Regions from separate parts of the Shewanella yunxiaonensis genome, predicted to be linked through region 2. Evidence: predicted binding sites of a transcription regulator. Region 2 holds the regulator's gene; each other region holds the start of a gene.
What was found. The regulator sigma-54, encoded in region 2, starts transcription at its own class of promoters, with help from an activator protein. The targets are predictions, from matches to a motif close to GTTGGCACGNNNNTNGNNT.
Positions count from the first base shown of each region.

Region 1 (5,578 bases), 430 kb from region 2:
GAATTTAATAAAAATTTTATCAGGCATGGTTCTTGACGGAATAGCGTGTGTTTTGTCTTTTTCGCACATTACATTGCGCACATCTCGGCGAAAATGATGACTGCAGCGGAATTGGAAGCGTTACGTAAAGAAGTCAAACGAGCAAAACGGATGGCCTCCGAGCGCGCCGCAGAGTTGCATGATCCGGTGGAACAGTGCTTACCTAAATCCTATGAAGATATTCCGCTGATCGCCCATGCCTGTTACCAAGCGTGCCAGAACTGGGCAATTTTGAACGCAGAGTTGGCAGCACTGGAAAATTCCCAGGTCTGAACGGTTAGACCAACACCGATTCTTTATCGATACCCAAGCGCTTCATGCGTGACAGCAGGGTGGTGCGTTTTAGACCCAGTTTGTGGGCTGCCCCACGAGGGCCAGCGACGATGCCATTGGTTTCTTGCAGCACAGTAATGATCCGCTGGTATTCATCATCTTCCTCCGCACTCCGGTGCGGTGCCGGTTGCGGGCGGATTAACGGTGGTTCTTCTGGCTGTTGGTAACTTCCCAGTTCTGGTGGAAGCTGCAATATGTTACCGCTGGACAATAAGACTGCTCGCTCAATCACATTCTGTAATTCGCGGATATTTCCCGGCCACTCCATCTCCTGCAACTGTCGCAGTACCCGCGATGGAATACTGTCGATATTTCGCCCCATGTGTTTACTGGCGCGAAAGACAAAGTATTTTGCCAAGTGCGGAATGTCATCGCGACGTTCACTCAGCGGTGGCAGTCGAATAGGAAATACATTCAGGCGATAGAACAGATCAGAGCGGAACTCTTTGTCAGCGACCATCTGTTTTAAGTCGCGGTTGGTGGCTGCAATCAACCGTACATCGACATTGATCAGACGGTTACCCCCCACGCGCTCAAATTCTTGCTCCTGCAGAACACGCAACAATTTTGGCTGTAATTCCAGCGGCATATCGCCGACTTCATCCAGAAACAGGCTGCTCTGATGCGCCATCTCAAAACGGCCGAGGCGTTCTTTACTGGCACCGGTAAAGGCACCTTTTTCATGACCAAACAGGTCACTTTCTAGAAGTCCGGCCGGCATGGCGGCGCAGTTCATCTTGATCATGCGTTTGCCGCTGCGGGGGCTGAGGCGATGAATGGCACGGGCAAACACTTCTTTGCCGGTACCCGTTTCCCCCAGCAACAGTACGCTACAGTCAGTTTTAGCCACCAGTTCCACCTGTTTAAGCACTTGCGTAATGGCGTTACTGCGGCCAATGATTTCATCAAATTGCTGGTGGCTTAGGCTTTCGACTTGTTCACTGAGATAATGGTTTTCCTGGACCAGATTATCTTTCAGACGATTGATCTCTTGATACGCCCGGGCGTTATCTACGGCAATTGCTGTGCGTTCAGCCACTTGTGCCAGCAGCTGCAAGCGCGAGCCTTTAAAGCAGTTTTCATCGGCCTGCGCCAGTTTGAGCACCCCTAACACCTGTCCGGCAAATTTAATCGGGATCAGGCAGAGTTGATGACTGGTGGCGGGCCATAAATTGAACAGTTGGTGTTCGTTAGAGGCCAGCGGATCGTCTGGTGTCAGTTGCCGGATCAGAATTTCCCCACTTTCCAGCACCTGTTGACAGATACTCGTCGCGGCACTGATGCGCATCTGGGTTTCTTGCGGTTTGCCGGGTTGCACGAAAAAGGCGTTATACAGCATCAGGTTATGAGGGTCGGTTTCTGGCAGACAGACACTGATGGCACTGATACCAAAATAGCAGTGAATTTCCCGGGCAATTTTATCGACCAGTGATTCAACGCTCCGCTCCGTGATCACCGCGTTGGTCACGTTCACCAACACATGAAAATCATCCCGTTCCTCACACAGTTGACCTTGTTCAAAACTTAACGCGAGTCGTGATTGCAGATGTTCGAGGGCGACACCGACCGCTTCGGCGACCAGTTCAAGCTGCGCAATCTCGTCGTCGTCAAAGCGGCCGGTATCGCTACGGGTGATCTCCAGCAGTCCCATTAATCGGCGGTGGTTAAGAATAGGAATTGCCAGGTAGTCCCCAAAAGGTTCGGGGCGGATACTGACGGTTAAACGTGGATAGCGCTGGCGATATTCTTCGCAATCCAGATGTAAGACCGTACGGGAAGTTTGGACGACACGAAGCGGGCCATTTTGCAGCAGGGATGCTTCTTCAAAACAACGAATGCTGCCATCTGCAGTCGGGATATAGAGGCAGGGGGCCGCCATTGGCCCGTCGACTAGCACCGAACAGTGATATGCCGCCGCAATATCGGAAAAATGCTGATTTAAGCTCTGTAGCATAGTTTCCACACTGGCTTGATCCAGCAGTTGGTGCGTCAGCCTCAGACAGCTTTTCTGTTCATTTAGGTATTGAAATCGCTGTGCCATGTTTCCCCATTTCTATCACGACATATAGGCACTGTGTCAGCGGTGGTTAGCTCGCAAGCAGTACCCGATAAGCAGCTCATCCATGCAGATTGCTAAGACAGACCATTTATTAAAACACATTATCATCTGACAAAATGCGACAAGCCCCCAACTCCTTGGCGGTGGTTAACGCAATTGCCATGTCTGTCCCGCGCACTCGCTATTTTTATTTTTAAAGCAGTAAGTTAGCTAAATTGTTGTTACTGGCATAATCCCCAATTTGCGTTGTTGTCGAAACCGATACTGTGGTGTGGTACGCCACGTGCCGACAGTGTTAACGGTTATTTGCCGTCTTTTTAACGCCCCCAAACTTTACGCATCTTTGGCTATCCATCATCCGATGACTCACTACTCGTGTTGTTAATTGCGAGCAAGAACAGTGCCAGCCAGACAAGCAGTGTTAATGCCGGGTTACGGCGATATGGCATTACTGTCGAATTACGCGGGTGTCGATACGGTTTATATCCATTATTTTAAGTAAAAATATTTTTAATTTATTGAATTTAAACGATTTAAAAATATTTTTAGAAATTGGCGCAGAAAATGCTTTCTAGGGACATTGATCAGCCGTCTTGGGTGATCGCTTAACCGGAGTGTTAGGTGCTGGGGTTACAGGCAGATGGCTTGCCAAATACGCCAGACACAGTGTAACGCCCCGTTTCATGGGAAGTTGTCCCGGTTTTTGGCTCATGGTTACAGGTGTCGACAGATCTGCCAGTGGCAGTGCCGTCGTCAAAAGTGACGAAATGGGCTCAAGGTGGGATCACGTGCTTAGAGAGAGTATATGAACCGTTTTGTCATTGCCGATCCGCAACTATGCATCGGCTGCAATACCTGCATGGCGGCGTGTTCAGAGGCACACCGGCAACAAGGGTTGCAGACCGAGCCAAGACTGGTGGTGATGCGGAGTACCGAGGAATCGGCGCCGCAAATGTGCCATCAGTGCGAGGATGCCCCCTGCGCCGCTGTGTGTCCCGTTAACGCTATCCGCCGTGAGGATGAAGCCATAGTACTCAATGAAAGCTTATGTATTGGCTGTAAATTGTGTGCCATTGCCTGTCCGTTCGGTGCCATTACCCTCAGTGGTTCCAAGCCACTGGATATTCCGGATGACGTCTGTACCCCGTTGGCTGCTGCAGCACCGCGTTCACCTTGTGCGGTCAGTCCGTTACTGGATTGGCGTACCGGGGTCCGTGCTGTGGCGGTGAAATGCGATCTGTGCAGTTTCCGTCCTGAAGGTCCCGCTTGTATTGAGACCTGTCTGACCGGCGCAATTGTGATGGTGAGCAGTGAGGCGCTCGATAAAGCCTCGGCGCGTAAACGGCAGTTAGCGGCGATGCCTAATCCCGGTGACTGGCATGAGCAAGCTGCCAATGGCGCTATTGTGGCCGCAACTGAAGGGGAACATAAATTATGATGGCGCCTTTATGTTGGTTGGGTCTGTCGTTAGCGCTGTATATGATTGGCGCACTGTTGTCACTATTGCTTCGTCGTAACGAAGCCTTGGCGATTCGAGTCAGTGGTGGGCTGTCATTGGTAGGCGGCGTCTGTGGCGTGATTGCGGCGCTGCCGGTGTTGCTTGATGGTGGCGTTATTACCGCTGATTACGCCGGTCCATTTGCTGCTTTTGCTCATTTGACACTGCGACTGGATATGCTGGCAGCATTTATGGTGCTGGTGATCTCCCTCCTGGTGGTGGTGACTTCTCTCTATTCATTCTCTTATCTGCAGGAATACCGCGGTAAAGGTGCCTGGGCGATGGGATTCTTTATGAATCTGTTTATCGCGTCCATGGTCGCGCTAGTCGCGGTGGACAACGCCTTCTATTTCATCGTGTTGTTTGAAGCGATGTCGCTCAGTTCTTACTTCCTGGTGATCTCCGAGCAGGATGATGAAGCGGTAGGGGCAGGGTTGTTGTACTTCTTTATCGCCCATGCCGGTTCTGTGCTGATCATGCTTGGCTTCTTCCTGCTGTACCGTCATGCCGGTAGTCTGGATTTCTCCGCTTTCCGTGACGCGCATTTGCCGGTCGGTGAAGCCTCGGCGGTGTTCTTGCTGGCGTTCTTTGGCTTTGGTGCCAAGGCTGGGATGCTACCGCTGCACGGCTGGTTACCACGCGCTCACCCGGCGGCACCATCGCATGCATCGGCATTGATGTCCGGGGTGATGGTAAAGATCGGGATTTTTGGCATCATCAAGGTGGGCATCGATTTACTCGGTGCAACCGAAATGTGGTGGGGCATCGTGGTGCTGGCATTCGGGGCCGTTTCTTCCGTGTTGGGGGTGCTGTACGCACTGGCAGAGCACGATATCAAACGCCTGCTGGCTTATCACACCGTTGAAAATATCGGCATTATCCTGATGGGCGTGGGGGCCGGGATGATCGGCATTGCAACCCACCACCCATTGCTAGCGCTGCTGGGATTGCTGGGTGGTCTGTATCACCTGATCAACCATGCGCTGTTTAAAGGCTTGTTATTCCTCGGTGCCGGGGCCGTTATCTACCGCACTCACACCAAGGATATGGAGCAGATGGGAGGACTTGCCAAACTGATGCCGCGCACTGCGGTGGCGTTCCTCATCGGCTGTATGGCGATTTCCGCACTGCCGCCACTGAACGGATTTGTCAGTGAGTGGTTCACATATCAGTCCCTGTTCACTATGAGCCACGACGGCAGTGTGGGCCTAAAATTGGCAGGGCCAGCCGCCATCGTGATGTTGGCGATTACCGGCGCGTTGGCTGCTATGTGCTTTGTCAAAGTGTATGGCATCTGCTTCTGTGGCGCACCGCGCAGCGAAAAAGCGGCGAATGCCCGCGAAGTGCCATTCAGCATGACCAGCGCCATGTGGTTGCTGGCGATCCTCTGTGTACTGTTGGGTGTCGGAGCCTCTGCTATCGCACCGGTGCTCACCAATATTGCCGCGCAATTAAGCCACGCCCCGGCTGTAACAATGGCCAGTGGCACCAGCGTATTCCCAGGTGATGCGGCACAAACCAGCCTCAATCCGCCATTGCTATTCATCCTGTTGCTGGCATTACCGTTGCTGCCGCTGATGATTTACAGCGTCAAGGGTGGCAGTGATCGGCTGCGCTTTACCCGCCGCGGGACACCTTGGGCTTGTGGC
Region 1 is NZ_CP073587.1:935,300-940,877, forward strand. Features, by position in the region: gene KDN34_RS04440 (CCE_0567 family metalloprotein) at 94-312, shown strand; gene flhA (formate hydrogenlyase transcriptional activator FlhA) at 317-2,413, opposite strand; gene KDN34_RS04450 (4Fe-4S dicluster domain-containing protein) at 3,237-3,869, shown strand; gene hyfB (hydrogenase 4 subunit B) at 3,866-5,578, shown strand, end outside.
Region 1: KDN34_RS04450 (4Fe-4S dicluster domain-containing protein) is a predicted target of sigma-54. The motif match lies at 2,983-3,001, and genes of this name have one in related genera.

Region 2 (5,578 bases):
ACTGTTGCTGAAGCGTTTAGCCAGTTGTTCAGCAACGTACACTGAACGATGTTGGCCACCAGTGCAACCGATAGCAACGGTCAGATAGCTACGGTTATTGCGCTCCAAGTGCGGCAGCCAGGTATCGAGCAGGTTCTCGATCTGCCAGATGAATTTATTCACCAGTGGCTGACGGTTGAGAAACTCACGTACTGGTTCGTCAAGCCCAGTTAACGGTCTTAACTGCGGCTCCCAATGAGGATTAGGTAGAAAGCGCGCATCAAAGATGAAATCAGCTTCTGCGGGGAGACCGTGCTTAAAGCCAAACGACTCAAAGTTAATCACCAGCTCCTTGGTCACTGTCCCCAGCAAAATTTCGCGTACGGTGTCACTCAGCTCATAGATATTCATGTTAGAGGTATCTATGTAGTGATCCATTAGCTGCGACATCGGCGCGAGTAGTTTGCCTTCCTGCTCAATCGCATCTTTAAGGGAGATTTTGCTCTTGGATAACGGATGTAGACGTCGGGTTTCACTGTAACGTTTAAGCAGCACCTTATCGGATGCGTTTAAAAAGAAACTGATGACTTCAGTGCCTTGTGGCAGATTTTGTATCTGACTTTCCAGGACTTTTTCCTGGTTAGGCATGTTGCGCACATCGACGCTAATCGCGACCAGTTCGTTACTGCCGCGCAGATTGTCTAACAGACTGCCAATCATGGGGAGTGGCAGGTTATCAACGCAGTAATAGCCCAAGTCTTCCAGCACTCGTAACGCTACAGATTTTCCTGAGCCTGAGCGGCCTGAGACAATGGCCAATTTCATCCGGTGATCACCTGATACAGTTCTTCTTTGGTGGTGGCTTTCCGCAGTTGCTTGAGTATCAGCTTATCACTGAGTTTCTCGGCCATCGCCGACAAAGTACTGAGATGCTGCTGACATTGATCGGCGGGCACTACCAACGCAAACAAGATGTCTACCGGTTGATTATCGATAGCGTCAAAGGGGATCGGTTCGTCGCACTTAATCAGCACGGCGATAGGATCTTTAATGTCCGGCAAGCGACCATGGGGAATGGCAATGCCATTCCCGATACCGGTACTTCCCATTTTCTCTCTGACCAGCAGACTTTCGAAAATGGCTTGGGACGACAGGTTTGGATACTGGGCTGCTGCGAGTTCGCTGATGAGCTCCAATACCTTTTTCTTGCTGCCGGGTGTGGCACATGCGGTACACTCCGGCCGCAGGATGGTACTAAGTTCCATCATGAGTATTTTGTCAGCTTTTCTTTGTATTTAATGACCTGACGATCCAATTTATCAATTAGAGCGTCGATGGCAGCGTACATATCGGTGTGTTCTGCGGTGCCGTGCACCTCTCCACCATTCAGATGTAGCTTGGCTTCGACTCGTTGTATTGCTTTCTCAACATTGAGTACGACGTGCACATTATTGATCTGTTCGAAATGGCGTTCAAGTTTTGCAAATTTACTCTCCACATAGCTGCGCAACGAGTCGGTGATCTCAATATGATGGCCTGCCAGGTTGATTTGCATAGGGTGTCCTCCATAGGGGTACTGTGGAATTACAAACTCTTACGCTGATTCGATGGTGGGATCATCATGGCTTCGCGGTATTTGGCGATGGTTCGGCGTGCCACGTTAATTCCCTGCTCAGCCAGCAACTGTGCCATTTTGCTGTCGCTGAGCGGCTTTTTCTGGTTCTCCGCGGCCACCAGTTTTTTGATAAAGGCGCGGATTGCCGTCGATGAACATTCGCCACCGTCTTCAGTACCGACGTGGCTGGAAAAGAAATATTTTAGCTCAAATATACCGCGTGGCGTATGCATGTATTTCTGCGTTGTCACTCGGGAAATTGTCGATTCGTGCATATCAACGGCTTCGGCAATATCATTGAGCACCATCGGTTTCATGGCTTCTTCGCCATATTCAAAGAATCCCTGCTGAAACTGTACAATGCAGTTAGCCACCTTTAGTAGTGTTTCATTGCGGCTTTCCAGACTCTTGATAAACCATTTGGCTTCTTGCAGGTGTCCGCGGATAAACTGGCTGTCGGATTGGCTCCGCGCACTGCGGGCCATAGCGGCATATTGCTGATTAATACTGAGTTTGGGCATGCAGTCTGGGTTGAGTTCTACCACCCAGCGACCATTTTTCTTCCACACGCTGACATCTGGGATCACGTACTCGTCATCCTGAGGCTGCACTAATAGTCCGGGACGTGGATTAAGCGATTGGATCAAACTAATCGCGTCACGCAGATCTTCTTCTCTCAAACGGGTCTTGCGCATCAGTGTGCGATAATCTTTGGCAGCGATCAGGTCAAGATGCTGTTCCAGCAGCATAATGGCGTTTTCGAGATGCGGGGTGTCATCACTATATTGCGACAGCTGGATCAGCAAACATTCACGCAGATCCCGTGCAGCGACACCGACAGGATCGAAGTGTTGGATGCGTTTCAATACCGCTTCTACTTCTTCTAGCTCGATTTCCGGATTGCCCATAGCATCCAGAATATCCTCCGTGGTTTGCGTCAGATATCCTTGATCATCAATCGCTTCGATAATTGCAGTGGCGATTGCTGCATCAGTTTCTGAGAACGGTGTCAGGTTCTTCTGCCATTCCAGGTGTTCATGCAAACCTTCAGAAGTTTCTCCCTGAAATGGGGTATCGTCATCACGGATAGGACCACTGGACATAGCCGGAGCGGCAGTAAAAACCTCATCCCAGGTAGTATCCATTGGCAGCTCTTCAGGGAGTGCCTGGCTAGTGAGTGCATCCGAGGTTTCTACCGTCGAACTATCTTCGATATGTTCGCTCGGCTCCGGTGCCTCTAAATTGTTATCGATATCATGATTGCTGTCGGTGCTTTGGTTGTCTTCATTCACTTCCAGCAGCGGGTTTGCTTCTAAGGCTTCTTGAATTTCCTGTTGTAACTCCAGCGACGACAGCTGCAGCAAACGTATTGCCTGCTGCAGTTGAGGTGTCATGGTCAGCTGTTGACCCAGTTTGAGCTGGAGTGACGTTTTCATGTTACCGCTTACCCCTACATCTTATAACTTTATAAAAATTCTAGTAATTACAGACTTTAACGTTTTAAAGCTGTAAGCGCTCCCGGTGTTTACTATAGCTTGAATTGTTCACCCAAGTACACAGCACGGACTTGTTGGTTGTCGAGGATCTCGGCAGGGGTGCCTTCGGCGATCAGTTGTCCGTGGCTGACAATGTATGCATGTTCACAAACATCAAGTGTTTCACGCACGTTATGATCCGTAATCAGCACACCCAGTCCACGTGACCGCAATTGTTCAATAATTTTTTTAATATCAATAACGGAGATGGGGTCTACGCCAGCAAAGGGTTCATCCAACAGAATGAATTTCGGGTCTGCGGCCAAGGCTCTGGCAATCTCTACACGCCGGCGCTCACCTCCCGAAAGTGACATCCCCATGCTGTCGCGAATATGGGTGATGTGAAACTCTTCGAGTAACTGTTCCAGTTGTTCTTCACGGCCATCGCGATCCAGATCTTTTCTGATCTGCAATACTGCCATGATGTTATCGCGAACAGTTAGCTTACGGAAAATACTGGCTTCTTGCGGCAGATAGCCAATACCTTTGCGAGCGCGAAGGTGCATGGGATCCATGGTCAGCTCATCTTGATCGATAAAGATCCGTCCCTTATCGCTCTGGATCAAGCCGACTACCATGTAAAATGTCGTGGTTTTCCCTGCACCATTGGGTCCCAATAATCCCACAATCTGACCTGTTGCAACCGACAGACTGACATCTTTCACGACCATTCTTTTTTTGTAGCTTTTCGCAAGGTTATGGGCGATCAAGGTATTACTCATTGCTGCTCCTGCTGGGGATCCTTTTTGGGTTGCTGCTGGTAGTTGTCAGGCTGGATGACCGTGGTCACACGATCTTCTCCCTGGCCGCTGCTGGAGGCTTGCAACTGCTGGTTTTTAAGGTCATAGACAATTTTTTCTGCAGTGGAAACGCTGCCACCTTGTTCCACCTTTGCTTTACCGATGAGCGTCAGTACGCGTTTATTAATGTTGTAGTGAATTTCATTGGCGCTGGCGTTCGCAATACGGCCATCTTCTAATTTCTGACGAAAGGTGGCCGGTGAACCTTTTGCAATCAATACTCTTTCGCCGTCTTTATCGGAACTGGATGCGTTGACTTCGGCGGCTGTGAGCTTCATTGAACCTTGGGTCACAATCACATGGCCGCTGTACACGACTTGCTTGTTCTTGATATCTGCCGACTGCGCATCCGCGGATATTTCCAGTTGTTGCAGCAGATCTTTATCAACCGCAGCAGCTGAAAGGCTGGTAAGGCACAGCATAGCAGCGAAAATAAGCTTATTTCGTTTCATAGGTTCCTTTTACCTGACTAAGCAGTTTGACCTGCTGAGCATTGAGATCAGCGTATAGCCCCAGACCTGTGATATTGAAGTCCTGACCATTGATCAGAATATTTTTGTCTGACGTCATAATCATGTTGCTAAGGTTCAGTTCCAGATAACTGGTACTGATAGATTGTATCGGTTCAGTTGGACTGATGGCGTCAATAATAACATCATTTTGCAACACCACCTTGTTGCTGTGTTTATCGAGTTGTCCTTGTAATGCGGTCATGCGCCACTCGGTCTGACCCTTGTCTGGGAATACCCAGTATACCGGATTAGTAAATACTGTCCGGTCATCCTGCTCATAGTGTTCCATGTGCTTAGCTGACACCCGACTGGAGATCATTCCGTTTTGGTCATAGCTGACACTGCGTAAATCGTCTGCTACGTAATCGGGCTGAATCACATCGGTAGACAGCTGGGTGGCTTCCGAATTGCGTTTGTTCTGTACCTGCCAGTACAACACCAGTGCAGCAGTAAAGAACGCGATAATGGCCAAGGTGACTCTGTTCATATACTCATGCCGTGTGCGGATGCAATTTTATCCTGACTCATCAGTAACAGATCTGCCAGTTCACGCAGTGCCCCATAGCCGCCATTGAGATAGGTGACCAGATGCACTAGCTGTCTGACCCGAGGATGCCCGTCAGCAACACATACGCTGAGGCCTACCTGTTGCATTACCGGCAGATCCACCATGTCATCCCCAATATAGGCCACCTGTTGTGGTGGTAGTTGATAATGTTGCAGCAGCCAGTTGAATGGCTCCAATTTATTATCAACGCCCTGAAATATATGAGGGATCCCTAGCGCCGTCATACGGTCTTCAACAATTTGTGATTTACGTCCAGTAATCACCGCGACTTGAATCCCGGCGTTGAGCAACGCTTTTACGCCATAACCGTCACGAGTGTGGAACGCTTTGAGTTCTTCACCATGGTTTCCAAGATAGATGCGGCCATCCGAAAAGACGCCATCAACGTCACAAATCAGTAGTCGTATCTGCTTGGCTAACTGCCAAATCTCATCGGCAACGGGTCCGTAAAAGCTGTCTTGCGCCATTAAATGACCCCCGCGTTGACTAAATCCAGCATATTCAGCGCCCCTATCGGATGATTTTCGGCATCGACGACAATCAAGCCATTAATGCTGCGGTCATCCATC
Region 2 is NZ_CP073587.1:505,161-510,738, forward strand. Features, by position in the region: gene rapZ (RNase adapter RapZ) at 1-804, opposite strand, end outside; gene ptsN (PTS IIA-like nitrogen regulatory protein PtsN) at 801-1,244, opposite strand; gene hpf (ribosome hibernation promoting factor) at 1,244-1,534, opposite strand; gene KDN34_RS02345 (RNA polymerase factor sigma-54) at 1,564-3,030, opposite strand; gene lptB (LPS export ABC transporter ATP-binding protein) at 3,123-3,851, opposite strand; gene lptA (lipopolysaccharide transport periplasmic protein LptA) at 3,848-4,381, opposite strand; gene lptC (LPS export ABC transporter periplasmic protein LptC) at 4,368-4,928, opposite strand; gene kdsC (3-deoxy-manno-octulosonate-8-phosphatase KdsC) at 4,925-5,476, opposite strand; gene KDN34_RS02370 (KpsF/GutQ family sugar-phosphate isomerase) at 5,476-5,578, opposite strand, start outside.

Region 3 (5,578 bases), 610 kb from region 2:
CAATGTCCGGGTTGTTGCTGCCACTCATCGAAATTTAGAAGCCATGATTGAAGCGGGTGAGTTCCGCGAAGATCTGTATTATCGGCTTAATGTTTTCCCGATTGAAATGCCGCCGTTAACGCAGCGCAAAGACGACATTCCATTATTACTGCAAGAATTGGTCAGCCGGGTATTTAATGAAGGCAAAGGCCGTGTGCGCTTTACTCAGCGAGCCATTGATTCGTTGAAGGAACATGACTGGGCCGGTAACGTGCGCGAGCTATCTAATTTGGTTGAGCGCTTAACTATCCTCTATCCCGGTGGTTTGGTCGATGTTAACGATTTGCCGATTAAGTATCGCCATATTGATGTGCCGGAGTACTCCGTTGATGTCAATGAAGAGATGCAGGAGCGTGATGCGCTGGCGTCAATCTTCAATGATGAAGAACCGGTAGAAATTCCAGAAACCCGCTTCCCCAGTGAATTACCTCCGGAAGGGGTGAATCTGAAAGACCTGTTGGCTGAGCTGGAGATTGATATGATCCGCCAAGCCTTGGATCAACAAGACAATGTGGTTGCCCGCGCCGCGGAAATGCTCGGGATCCGTCGTACTACGCTGGTAGAAAAGATGCGTAAGTATGGCATGACCAAAGAATAATCAGCATTTACTTGATTCATAAAGATTATTTTTTGGCATAGATTCTGCTTTTACCTCGTTAATAGCATTTTTTTGACGGGGTTGATATGGCAGCCAATTCGCTTGCACAACTGGAAACCATTTCCCATCGTGGGCATGAATGGATTCAGGTCAAGGCAGCCGCCAATATGTCCAATCGAATGGAACATATTCTGCAGGCGATGCCTTCTGGGGTGGTTATCCTCAATGGCGACGGCATTGTCACTGATGCTAATCCTGTGGCGGCGTCACTGCTGGATATTCCGCTGGTGGGCGAGCGTTGGCTCAGCATCATTAACCGTTCATTTGCGCCGCGCAAGGATGATGGTCATGAAGTCTCTCTGCGCAATGGCCGTCGCGTAAAACTCGCAATTACCCCCCTCACACCGGAACCTGGTCAGCTGATTATGATCACTGACTTAACCGAAACCCGTTTACTGCAGCAAAATTTATCGCACTTACAGCGGTTATCGGCGCTAGGGAAAATGGTTGCCAATTTGGCGCATCAGATCCGCACGCCATTATCCTCGGCGTTGCTATACGCGGCGAATCTTGGCAATCCTCGTCTGGATGAGCCTGCTCGTCATCGCTTTCAGGAAAAACTGCTCGACCGCCTTGGAGAGCTGGAACGACAAGTCAACGATATGTTGCTGATCGCGCGCGGTAAACAGGAGCAGGTTGGTGAACGCGTGGCGATGTCGGAAGTGGTGAATCGGGTGATGGCTAATTGTGAAGCCATTTGTGAGAAAAATCGGGTGGTTCTCGAGGCTGATTTACAGCACGACGGTGAAGTCCTCGCCAATCTTTATGGCCTCAGTTCCGCCATTAATAATCTGGTGATGAACAGCATTGAAGCCGAGGCCAATCACATTGTGTTACGCCTGACGCGTGATGCTCAATATGTCAGCCTGACCGTCATCGATAATGGCCATGGTCTCGAAAAGAAATTACAGCGCAAAGTGCTGGAACCGTTTTATACCACGAAAACCCATGGTACCGGACTCGGATTGGCGGTGGTGCAATCGGTCATAAAAAGCCATGGCGGCCAGCTCTCGCTCAGTTGTGAGCCACAAAAAGGCTGCAGTTTTACCCTCTCGTTACCCATGGTCGACAGCAACGACAATGCCAATGGAGACCGCACGGTATGAATGATATCAGGATCCTGTTAGTCGAAGACGATGCATCCCTGCGCGAAGCCTTATTGGATACATTGCTGATGGCAAGCTACCAGTGTGTGGATGTTGCCAACGCCGAAGAAGCCATCATGGCGTTAAAAAAATGCCAGTTTGATATGGTGATCAGTGACATACAGATGCCGGGAATTGGCGGTATGGGCTTGTTAGATTATCTGCAGCAGCATTACTCGCAGATACCGGTGTTGCTGATGACTGCTTATGCCACCATTGATAGTGCGGTAAGTGCAATTAAATTAGGCGCGGTCGATTATCTGGCAAAGCCGTTTGCCCCAGAAGTGCTGCTGAATCAGGTCAGTCGTTATTTGCGACCCAAAGCAGATGCCGGTGAACCGGTGGTGGCCGATGATAAGAGCGTCGCACTGCTGGAGCTCGCAGCTCGCGTGGCAGCGTCTGAAGCCTCGGTCATGATCCTCGGCCCGAGTGGTTCCGGTAAAGAAGTACTGGCGCGTTATATTCATCAGAAAAGTCCCAGAAGTGAAGCGCCATTTGTTGCGATTAACTGTGCGGCCATTCCGGAGAATATGCTGGAAGCGACCCTGTTTGGTTATGAAAAAGGGGCCTTTACCGGGGCTTATCAGGCCTGTCCCGGCAAGTTTGAGCAGGCACAGTCCGGGACTTTGTTATTGGATGAAATCTCGGAGATGGACCTTGGCTTGCAGGCAAAACTTCTGCGCGTATTGCAAGAGCGAGAAGTTGAGCGACTCGGCGGCCGTAAAACCATCAAGCTGGATGTCAGGGTTCTGGCAACCTCCAACCGTGATTTGAAGGAAATGGCGGCCAAGGGGGATTTTCGCGAGGATCTCTATTATCGCATCAACGTATTCCCATTATCCTGGCCTGCGCTGAATCAACGTCCGGGCGACATTGCGCCATTAGCAAAACATCTGTTGTCGCGTCATGCGCGCAGCGGCGGTATTCATCCAGTACCGACTTTTTCAGATACCGCCATTCGTCGATTGTTGAGCCATCGCTGGCCGGGTAACGTGCGCGAACTGGATAATGTTATTCAGCGAGCAATGATTTTGCAGCGCAATAACGTCATTGAAGCGGCGGATATTATTATTGATCTGCAAGACGTAAATCTGACGTCAGAACCTCAGGCATATGATGGGCCGGAGGGGTTGGGGGACGAACTCAAGGCGCAGGAACATATGATCATCCTGGAAACCCTTAACCAGTGTAATGGCAGTCGTAAACTGGTCGCCGAAAAACTCGGGATCAGTGCCAGAACCTTACGCTATAAAATGGCGCGCATGCGAGAGATGGGCATCGAGCTTCCCGCCTAACCTCAGCATCAATGATACCGGCAGCCATCGCGCTGCCGCTTTCTTATGCAGTCAACGCGTCGATGTTGCATAGGTGTAACCATTGGCAACCTTTTTGCATTACCTCCGTTATCAATAGCTAAGCCGTCAAATGGCTGACGACGGGAGACCAAAGCATGCAGATCGGTGGCAACCCTCTACTGCAGGAAATGCAGTCAATTAAAGGTGAAATATCACCTAATTCCATTGCCCCTTCATCGCTGCGGCAGGTGGGTAACACCAGCGGAGCAGATTTTGCGGACTTGTTGAGTCAGGCCGTTGGCCATGTCAGTGAACTGCAAAATACCTCGTCTAACCTGGCTACTCGTCTGGACATGGGCGATACCAGCGTCAGTCTGTCAGATACCGTCATTGCCAGAGAGAAAGCCAGCGTGGCTTTTGAAGCAACCGTGCAGGTGCGCAATAAGCTGGTGGAAGCTTACAAAGAAATCATGAGTATGCCGGTTTAAACCGGCTAGCCACGAAAGCAGGAATCCAACGTGAGTACAGAATTAGTAGCGGAAAACAGCGCCTCTCTTCCTACTACCAGCAGCGGTGCACAGCAGGAAAATAAATCCGGTGTGATGGGGATGCTGGGCAGTGTCGATATGCTGCGTCAGGTCACGATGATCCTGGCGCTGGCGATTTGCCTGGCGCTGGCGGTATTTATCATGATCTGGGCCCAGGAGCCTGAGTATCGACCATTGGGCAAAATGGATACCGATCAGCAGGTTCAGGTGCTGGATGTCCTCGATAAAAACCGTATTCCTTACAAGATTGATGTCGACGTTATTAAAGTCCCGGAAGATCAATACCAACAGGTCAAATTGCTGCTCAGTCGCTCCGGGGTTTCTACCAGCAATGAAGACAAAGATTTTCTGAACCAAGACTCAGGTTTTGGTGTTAGTCAGCGGATGGAGCAGGCGCGTCTGCAACACAGCCAGGAAATGAATCTGGCTCATGCCATTGAAGAGCTGAACAGTGTCAGTCGCGCCAAAGTGATCCTGGCGCTGCCGAAGGAAAACGTATTTGCGCGTACCCGTGCCGAACCCAGTGCCACGGTGGTGGTAACCACCCGTAAAGGTGGCTTGGGCCAGGAAGAAGTTGATTCCATTGTGGATATCGTGGCCTCTGCGGTTCATGGCATGGACCCAAGTAAAGTCACCGTGACTGACGCCAGTGGTCGGCTATTGAATTCTGGCAGTCAGGATGCGGTATCCGCCCGCGCTCGTCGTGAGCTGGACCTGATCCAGCAGAAAGAACAGGAATATCGCAATAAAATCGATTCCATTTTGATCCCAATCCTCGGCCCGGAGAACTTTACCTCACAGGTCGATGTGAATATGGACTTTACGGCGGTTGAGCAGACCGCCAAACATTTCAACCCGGATTTGCCGGCACTGCGCAGTGAAATGACCGTCGATAACAAATCGGTTAATGGCGTTAACGGCGGCGTTCCTGGGGCGCTCAGCAATCAACCGCCAGCGGCCTCAAATATTCCCCAAAAAGCCACCGGTGACAGCACTGAAAAGCCAACATCCAGCAGCAGTCACAACGAGGCGACCCGTAACTATGAGCTCGACACCACAATCAGCCACACCAAGCAGCAGGTGGGGAATGTCCGCCGTGTGAGTGTCTCGGTGGCGATAGACTTCAAATCCGGTTCCGCCGATGCGAACGGCAACACCACTCGGGTGCCGCGTACTGAAGCTGAAATGGCGAATATCCGGCGTTTGCTGGAAGGCGCCATCGGTTATAACAGTGAACGCGGTGATGTTATTGAGGTGGTGACGGTTCCGTTCATGGATCAGTTAGTGGAGCCGTTACCGCCAGTGCCATTGTGGGAACAGGAGTGGTTTTGGCGCGCCATGAAAATGGTGTTAGGCGGGTTAGCCATATTGATGCTGGTGTTATTCGTGGTGAAACCCGTGGTGAAAAAACTCCTTTTCGCTGACGATTCAAAAATGCCGGATGAGCCTCAAATAGGCCATGAGCTAGCGGACATTGAAGATCAGTATGCAGCTGATACTTTGGGAATGCTGCATAAGCCGGATGCTGAATACAGTTACGCCGAAGATGGTTCCATCTTAATCCCGGATCTGCACAAAGATGATGATATGATTAAGGCCATCCGGGCGCTGGTGGCAAATGAACCTGAACTCTCCACTCAAGTCGTGAAAAACTGGTTACAAGACGATGGCAAATAACGAAGAGGCCAGAGTGCCTAGCAATTTTGATGTGAAGTCTCTCAGTGGCGTCGATAAAACTGCGATATTGCTGTTGAGCCTGAGTGAAGCAGATGCGGCATCGATCCTTAAACATCTGGAACCCAAACAGGTACAGAAAGTGGGGATGGCGATGGCCAATATGCAGGAGTTTGGTCAGGAACGCGTGACAGCAGTGCACAAGTTATTCCTGGACGA
Region 3 is NZ_CP073587.1:1,114,308-1,119,885, forward strand. Features, by position in the region: gene KDN34_RS05220 (sigma-54 dependent transcriptional regulator) at 1-637, shown strand, start outside; gene KDN34_RS05225 (sensor histidine kinase) at 724-1,803, shown strand; gene KDN34_RS05230 (sigma-54-dependent transcriptional regulator) at 1,800-3,137, shown strand; gene fliE (flagellar hook-basal body complex protein FliE) at 3,293-3,625, shown strand; gene fliF (flagellar basal-body MS-ring/collar protein FliF) at 3,656-5,362, shown strand; gene fliG (flagellar motor switch protein FliG) at 5,352-5,578, shown strand, end outside.
Region 3: fliE (flagellar hook-basal body complex protein FliE) is a predicted target of sigma-54. The motif match lies at 3,219-3,237, and genes of this name have one in related genera.

Region 4 (5,578 bases), 730 kb from region 2:
TCTGGCTGCATATCCTTCATATCTGCTTTACGGATACCCAGCTTTTCAATCACGGCACCTTGATGCTGCTCTTCTACGTCCACGGTCAGCTGTTCATAAGGCTCGCATTTTACGCCATCGATCTCTTTAAGGATCACTTCTGGACGAGAAACAGCTAACTCATAACCTTCACGACGCATGTTTTCGATCAGGATAGACAGGTGGAGTTCACCGCGACCAGAGACCTTGAAACGATCCGGGCTGTCAGTTTCTTCTACGCGCAGCGCTACGTTATGCACCAGTTCAGTCTGCAGACGTTCAAGAATATTACGAGAAGTGATGAACTTACCTTCTTTACCAGCAAACGGTGAAGTGTTTACCTGGAAAGTCATGGTCATGGTGGGTTCGTCAACACTCAACGCTGGTAATGCTTCCACATTATTAGTGGCGCACACAGTGTCAGAAATCTTCAGCTCGCCCAAACCGGTAATCGCTACGATGTCACCAGCATCCGCTTCAGCAACTTCGTTACGATCCAGACCAAGATAACCTAATACTTGACCGACCTTACCATTACGGGTTTTGCCATCCGCACCAATCACAGTCACCTGCTGGTTGGTTTTAACGCTACCGCGTTTGATGCGACCAACACCAATAACCCCAACGTATGAGCTGTAATCCAGCTGAGAGATCTGCATCTGGAATGGGCCTTCATCGTCTGCATCAGGAGGTGATACTTTGTCGATGATGGTCTGGAATAAAGGGGTCATGTCATCGCTATGAGTTTCTGGATCCAGAGATGCGTAACCGTTCAGTGCAGAGGTATAAACAATTGGGAAGTCCAATTGCTCATCGGTCGCACCTAAGTTCACAAACAAGTCGAACACCTGGTCAATAACCCAATCAGGGCGCGCCCCTGGGCGGTCGATTTTGTTGATAACCACAATGGGTTTCAATCCCTGTGCAAATGCCTTCTTTGTCACAAAGCGAGTCTGAGGCATCGGGCCATCTACGGCGTCGACCAGCAGCAATACTGAGTCTACCATCGACAACACGCGTTCTACTTCACCACCGAAGTCAGCGTGCCCGGGGGTATCAACGATGTTGATACGATAGTCCTGCCAGCGAATCGCGGTATTCTTCGCCAAAATGGTGATACCACGTTCCTTTTCCAGATCGTTTGAGTCCATCACACGCTCAACCGCTTCACCGCGGGAGGCTAATGTACCTGATTGAGACAGCAGCTTGTCCACCAGAGTGGTCTTGCCATGGTCAACATGCGCGATAATCGCGATGTTTCTTAATTTATTGAGTGAACTCGACATTTTACTTGTGAAGCCTATGTTTGCATCGGGGACTGCATGCCAGCGGCAGAATTTGTCACCGCCGGACGCGTTAATTCTTGCGAAAAGGCGGCGATTATACACTGAGCAAGGTGTCATTGATATTAATTTATACAATTGCCTCACGTTGTCGCAGTCAGACAATGCCGTGGGTCAACTGAGGTAAAACGATTCGACGCTTTTTACGGAGCACTCACATCACCAACTTGGGGCAATGTTAACTTGATCACAGGTTTTATGGACAGATTTTGAACGATGTTTAATCGTGTGATTTCTGCCAGCCATGACACACTATTTTATCTCAACGAAATCACACTTTTGAGTCGTCGAATACAGCCACAGAGTCAGCTGGCACCATCCATAAAAACATTGATTTAGACAGCGCGACCGTGAAATTTTAAGATTTTTACAACAGTGCGATAACGGTTGATTTACCGGTCATTGCGCTCTAATCTAGCCGAGGGAAATAACAGTATAAGTGGCCAGCTTTACGTAAAATTCAACATCTCTAAAACAGCATTTTAGAGCATGGATTGCACCAAAAAATAGCGTTTCCGCACCACTATTGTGCGTTACCGACTGTATTATTCGCCCAATATTCGAACATGCCCTTTGATTTCAGCGTGTTAAAAAGCTGGCACGATTTTGGCTGCTCAAAAGCCTTAAAATTGAAGATACGCCAGTCGTTAAACTTACACCAAGTAAACAAAGGGCCGAATCTATACCCTATCCGGAGGCTTTAGAATGTCAGTTGAATCGGTACTGAAACAACTCCAAGAGTTGGAAGTAAAATTTGTTGATCTGCGTTTTTGCGATACCAAAGGTAAAGAACAACACGTATCTGTGCCTGCACACCAGGTAGATGCCGACTTTTTTGAAGACGGTAAAATGTTTGACGGCTCTTCAATTGCAGGTTGGAAAGGCATCAACGAATCAGACATGGTGCTGATGCCAGACGTAAACACTTTCGTGCTGGATCCTTTCTTCGAAGAAACCACCGCAATCATCCGTTGTGACATCCTCGAACCAGCCACTATGCAAGGCTATGAGCGTGACCCACGTTCTATCGCTAAGAAAGCAGAAGAGTATCTGAAGTCTACTGGTATTGCTGACACAGTGCTGATTGGCCCAGAACCAGAATTCTTTGTATTTGACGATGTACGCTTCGGCTCTGACATGTCAGGCAACTTCTACAAAGTTGGTGCAAAAGAAGCTGCTTGGAGTTCTGCTAACGAATACGAAGATGGCAACACAGGCCACCGTCCTACCGTTAAAGGCGGTTACTTCCCAGTGCCACCAGTGGATTCATCACAGGATTGGCGCAGTGCGACCTGTCTGGTATTGGAAGAGATGGGTCAAGTGGTTGAAGCTCACCACCACGAAGTGGCCACTGCTGGCCAGAACGAGATTGCTACCCGATTTAACACTCTGACGGCTAAAGCAGACGAAATTCTGACCCTGAAGTATGTTGTGCACAACATGGCGCATGCTTACGGCAAAACTGCGACCTTTATGCCTAAACCTATCATGGGCGATAACGGTTCAGGTATGCACGTTCACCAGTCACTGTCTAAAGACGGTGTGAACCTGTTTGCGGGTGACAAGTATGCGGGTCTGTCTGAAACCTGTTTGTACTACATCGGTGGTATCATTAAGCACGCTCGCGCGCTGAACGCCTTCACCAACCCAAGCACCAACTCTTACAAACGTCTGGTTCCTCACTTCGAAGCTCCAGTAATGCTGGCTTACTCAGCACGTAACCGTAGTGCTTCAATCCGTATTCCGGTAGTTCCATCACCAAAAGCTCGTCGTATTGAGACTCGCTTCCCAGATCCAATGGCTAACCCATATCTGGCGTTCTCTGCATTGATGATGGCTGGTCTGGACGGTATCCAGAACAAGATCCACCCTGGCGATGCCATGGACAAAGACTTGTATGATCTGCCAGCTGAAGAAGCTGCAGCAATCCCACAAGTTGCTGAGTCTCTGGATATTGCGCTGGCAGCACTGGATGCTGACCGTGAGTTCTTGACTAAAGGCGGCGTATTCTCTAATGACTTCATCGATTCATACATCGCACTGAAAACTGCAGAAGCTGAGAAAATCAACCGCACAGTTCACCCACTTGAGTTCGAACTGTACTACAGCCTGTAAGCTATTGCTTTGCAATCAACCCGATGAGTCAAGCCATCGGAGTATAAAAATAAAGCCCCGGGTCTATCCCGGGGCACTTATTTTAGATGCCATCTAACGGTTATCCGTTCAACACTATCCCTTCCCGTTCTGAGAGCAGTTGTATCAGCCAGTCACTGAGCAACCTTAACCGTTGCGCCAGATGACGACGATATGGGTATAACAGATATATGGGCATACTCGGCACCGTTATATCCGGTAATATCTGCGTCAATTCCCCCGTGATTGAGACCGAGTAACGGCGACTGAATGATTTCTAAGTGGCCTCGACAAGCAGCGACATCAGCATCACGGTTATTGACAAAGAGCCGTGTCGGCATCGGCAATATCTTTAACGTTTCACCTTCCAGATATTCAAGGCCTCCCGGATTACCAAACAGCGTGACATACTGCACCAACAGGTGCCGTGCTAACGCCTTCAGCGTAGGGGTGTGCCATAGCGTTGCAAATAGCCAAGTTTTTTAGCCACTATGCCATCCTGCTCCAATTTGCCGACCCGCATCACCGCATCCAAGCCTTCACGACAATATCCACTTTGCGGTCAGTACTGCCGATTTCCAGCGTCAGCTGAGGATGCTGTTCCATAAAGTGCTGTAATGCCGGGAATAGCAGCTGTCTGGCAAAACCTTGCGACATGTCGACACGAATGCGACCACTTAATTCGCTTTCTCGTCGCCAAAGCAGCTCCTCCAATTCGCGGTATTGAGCGAACAGAGACTGGGACCGAGAAAAATCCGCGTGAAGGTGTTGGCTCCCGGCGCGATTGAAACGGACTTTAGTGTTGGCGCGGTGCGCGATAACCCGGAAATGAATCGCTATGTCGCTTTGCAAACCGCGTTGGGGCGCGCAGGATTACCTGCAGGTATCGATGCGGCCACTGCATTATTGCCGTCAGACAGTGCGGCATGGATCATGCCGCAACGTATTGAAGCCTTTGGCGGTATGTTTATTTGAGCAATCGCAGAAATATCTGCTGCTAGCCGCTGAAATCTATAGCGGGAATCGATTAAAATAAGCGTTAGTTTAACTATCCATTGCCAATCCCGATGTTTTCCAAGTTATTAAAGCTTACGCTGCACTGGCTACCTGATCGTTCAGATTTGCCAGAAGGGTTACGTATTGGCCTGCCAATGATGGCAGGCTTACTTTTATTTTCTGCCGTTGGCGATACCGCCAGCGGCGTTAACGCCTTGATTTGTGCTTGGTTGGTTGGCGTGCAAGGACGAAACCTTGCTTACCCCAAACGCACCATATTACTGAGTCTGTCGGCATTATTATGTTGTATCAGCAGCGCGCTAGCATTACTGAGCCTGATTGAACCGCTGCTCGGTATCGCCGTGTTAATGCTGATTGGTCTGTTGTATGGACTTAGCTCCAATCAACGAAAATACATTCAGCTACTCACCTACAATGCCGGATTCTCGTTGATTTGCGCCATGCATCTGCTGGAAAGTGACACCCCTTGGGTAATGGTGTTGCTTTCCAGTGCTTTTGGCAGCTGGAGTGCCATGCTCAGCGCAGTAATCGCAGGCCCCTGGCTATCCATTCGCCAAGGAGAGCAACTCCTCGCCAAAGTCTCTACACAATTTGTAAATTGGTGCACTATTTTGGGCTATTCCGATGCTGCCAACGTAGGTAAACGTCTGGCGTTACGTGAGCAACTGGATGAAGCCATCGCCGTGCTGGCGCACTGGTTACAGGAAATGCCTGATAACAGTGCAGTGTTAAAGATTGCTAAAGGTCTGCGTTCACGGATGCAACTGATTGAAGCGATGGAAGAAATTGGTCGAATTCGGCAACAGGAAAGCTCTGAAGCCAACGCCGATGCGCTGCAATGCTATATCACAGACTTTGCCATTAATTTCAACGCAATAGTGGAACAGGGGGCGCCATTACCTGATTTACCACAAGGCAACGGCCAACATCCGACGCTCACCGCTATTGAACAGCAGATTACCGCAGCGATACTCGCCAATGATCCGTTATCAGAAAACTGGCGCGCCCTGCTTAAACTTATCTGGCCATCAGATGCCGACAGTATCCGCAGCCAATGGCGCAAAGCA
Region 4 is NZ_CP073587.1:3,584,886-3,590,463, forward strand. Features, by position in the region: gene typA (translational GTPase TypA) at 1-1,304, opposite strand, end outside; gene glnA (glutamate--ammonia ligase) at 2,067-3,476, shown strand; gene KDN34_RS16395 (type 2 periplasmic-binding domain-containing protein) at 3,629-3,910, opposite strand; gene KDN34_RS16400 (LysR substrate-binding domain-containing protein) at 4,017-4,208, opposite strand; gene KDN34_RS16405 (SDR family oxidoreductase) at 4,218-4,469, shown strand; gene KDN34_RS16410 (FUSC family protein) at 4,562-5,578, shown strand, end outside.
Region 4: glnA (glutamate--ammonia ligase) is a predicted target of sigma-54. The motif match lies at 1,956-1,974, and genes of this name have one in related genera.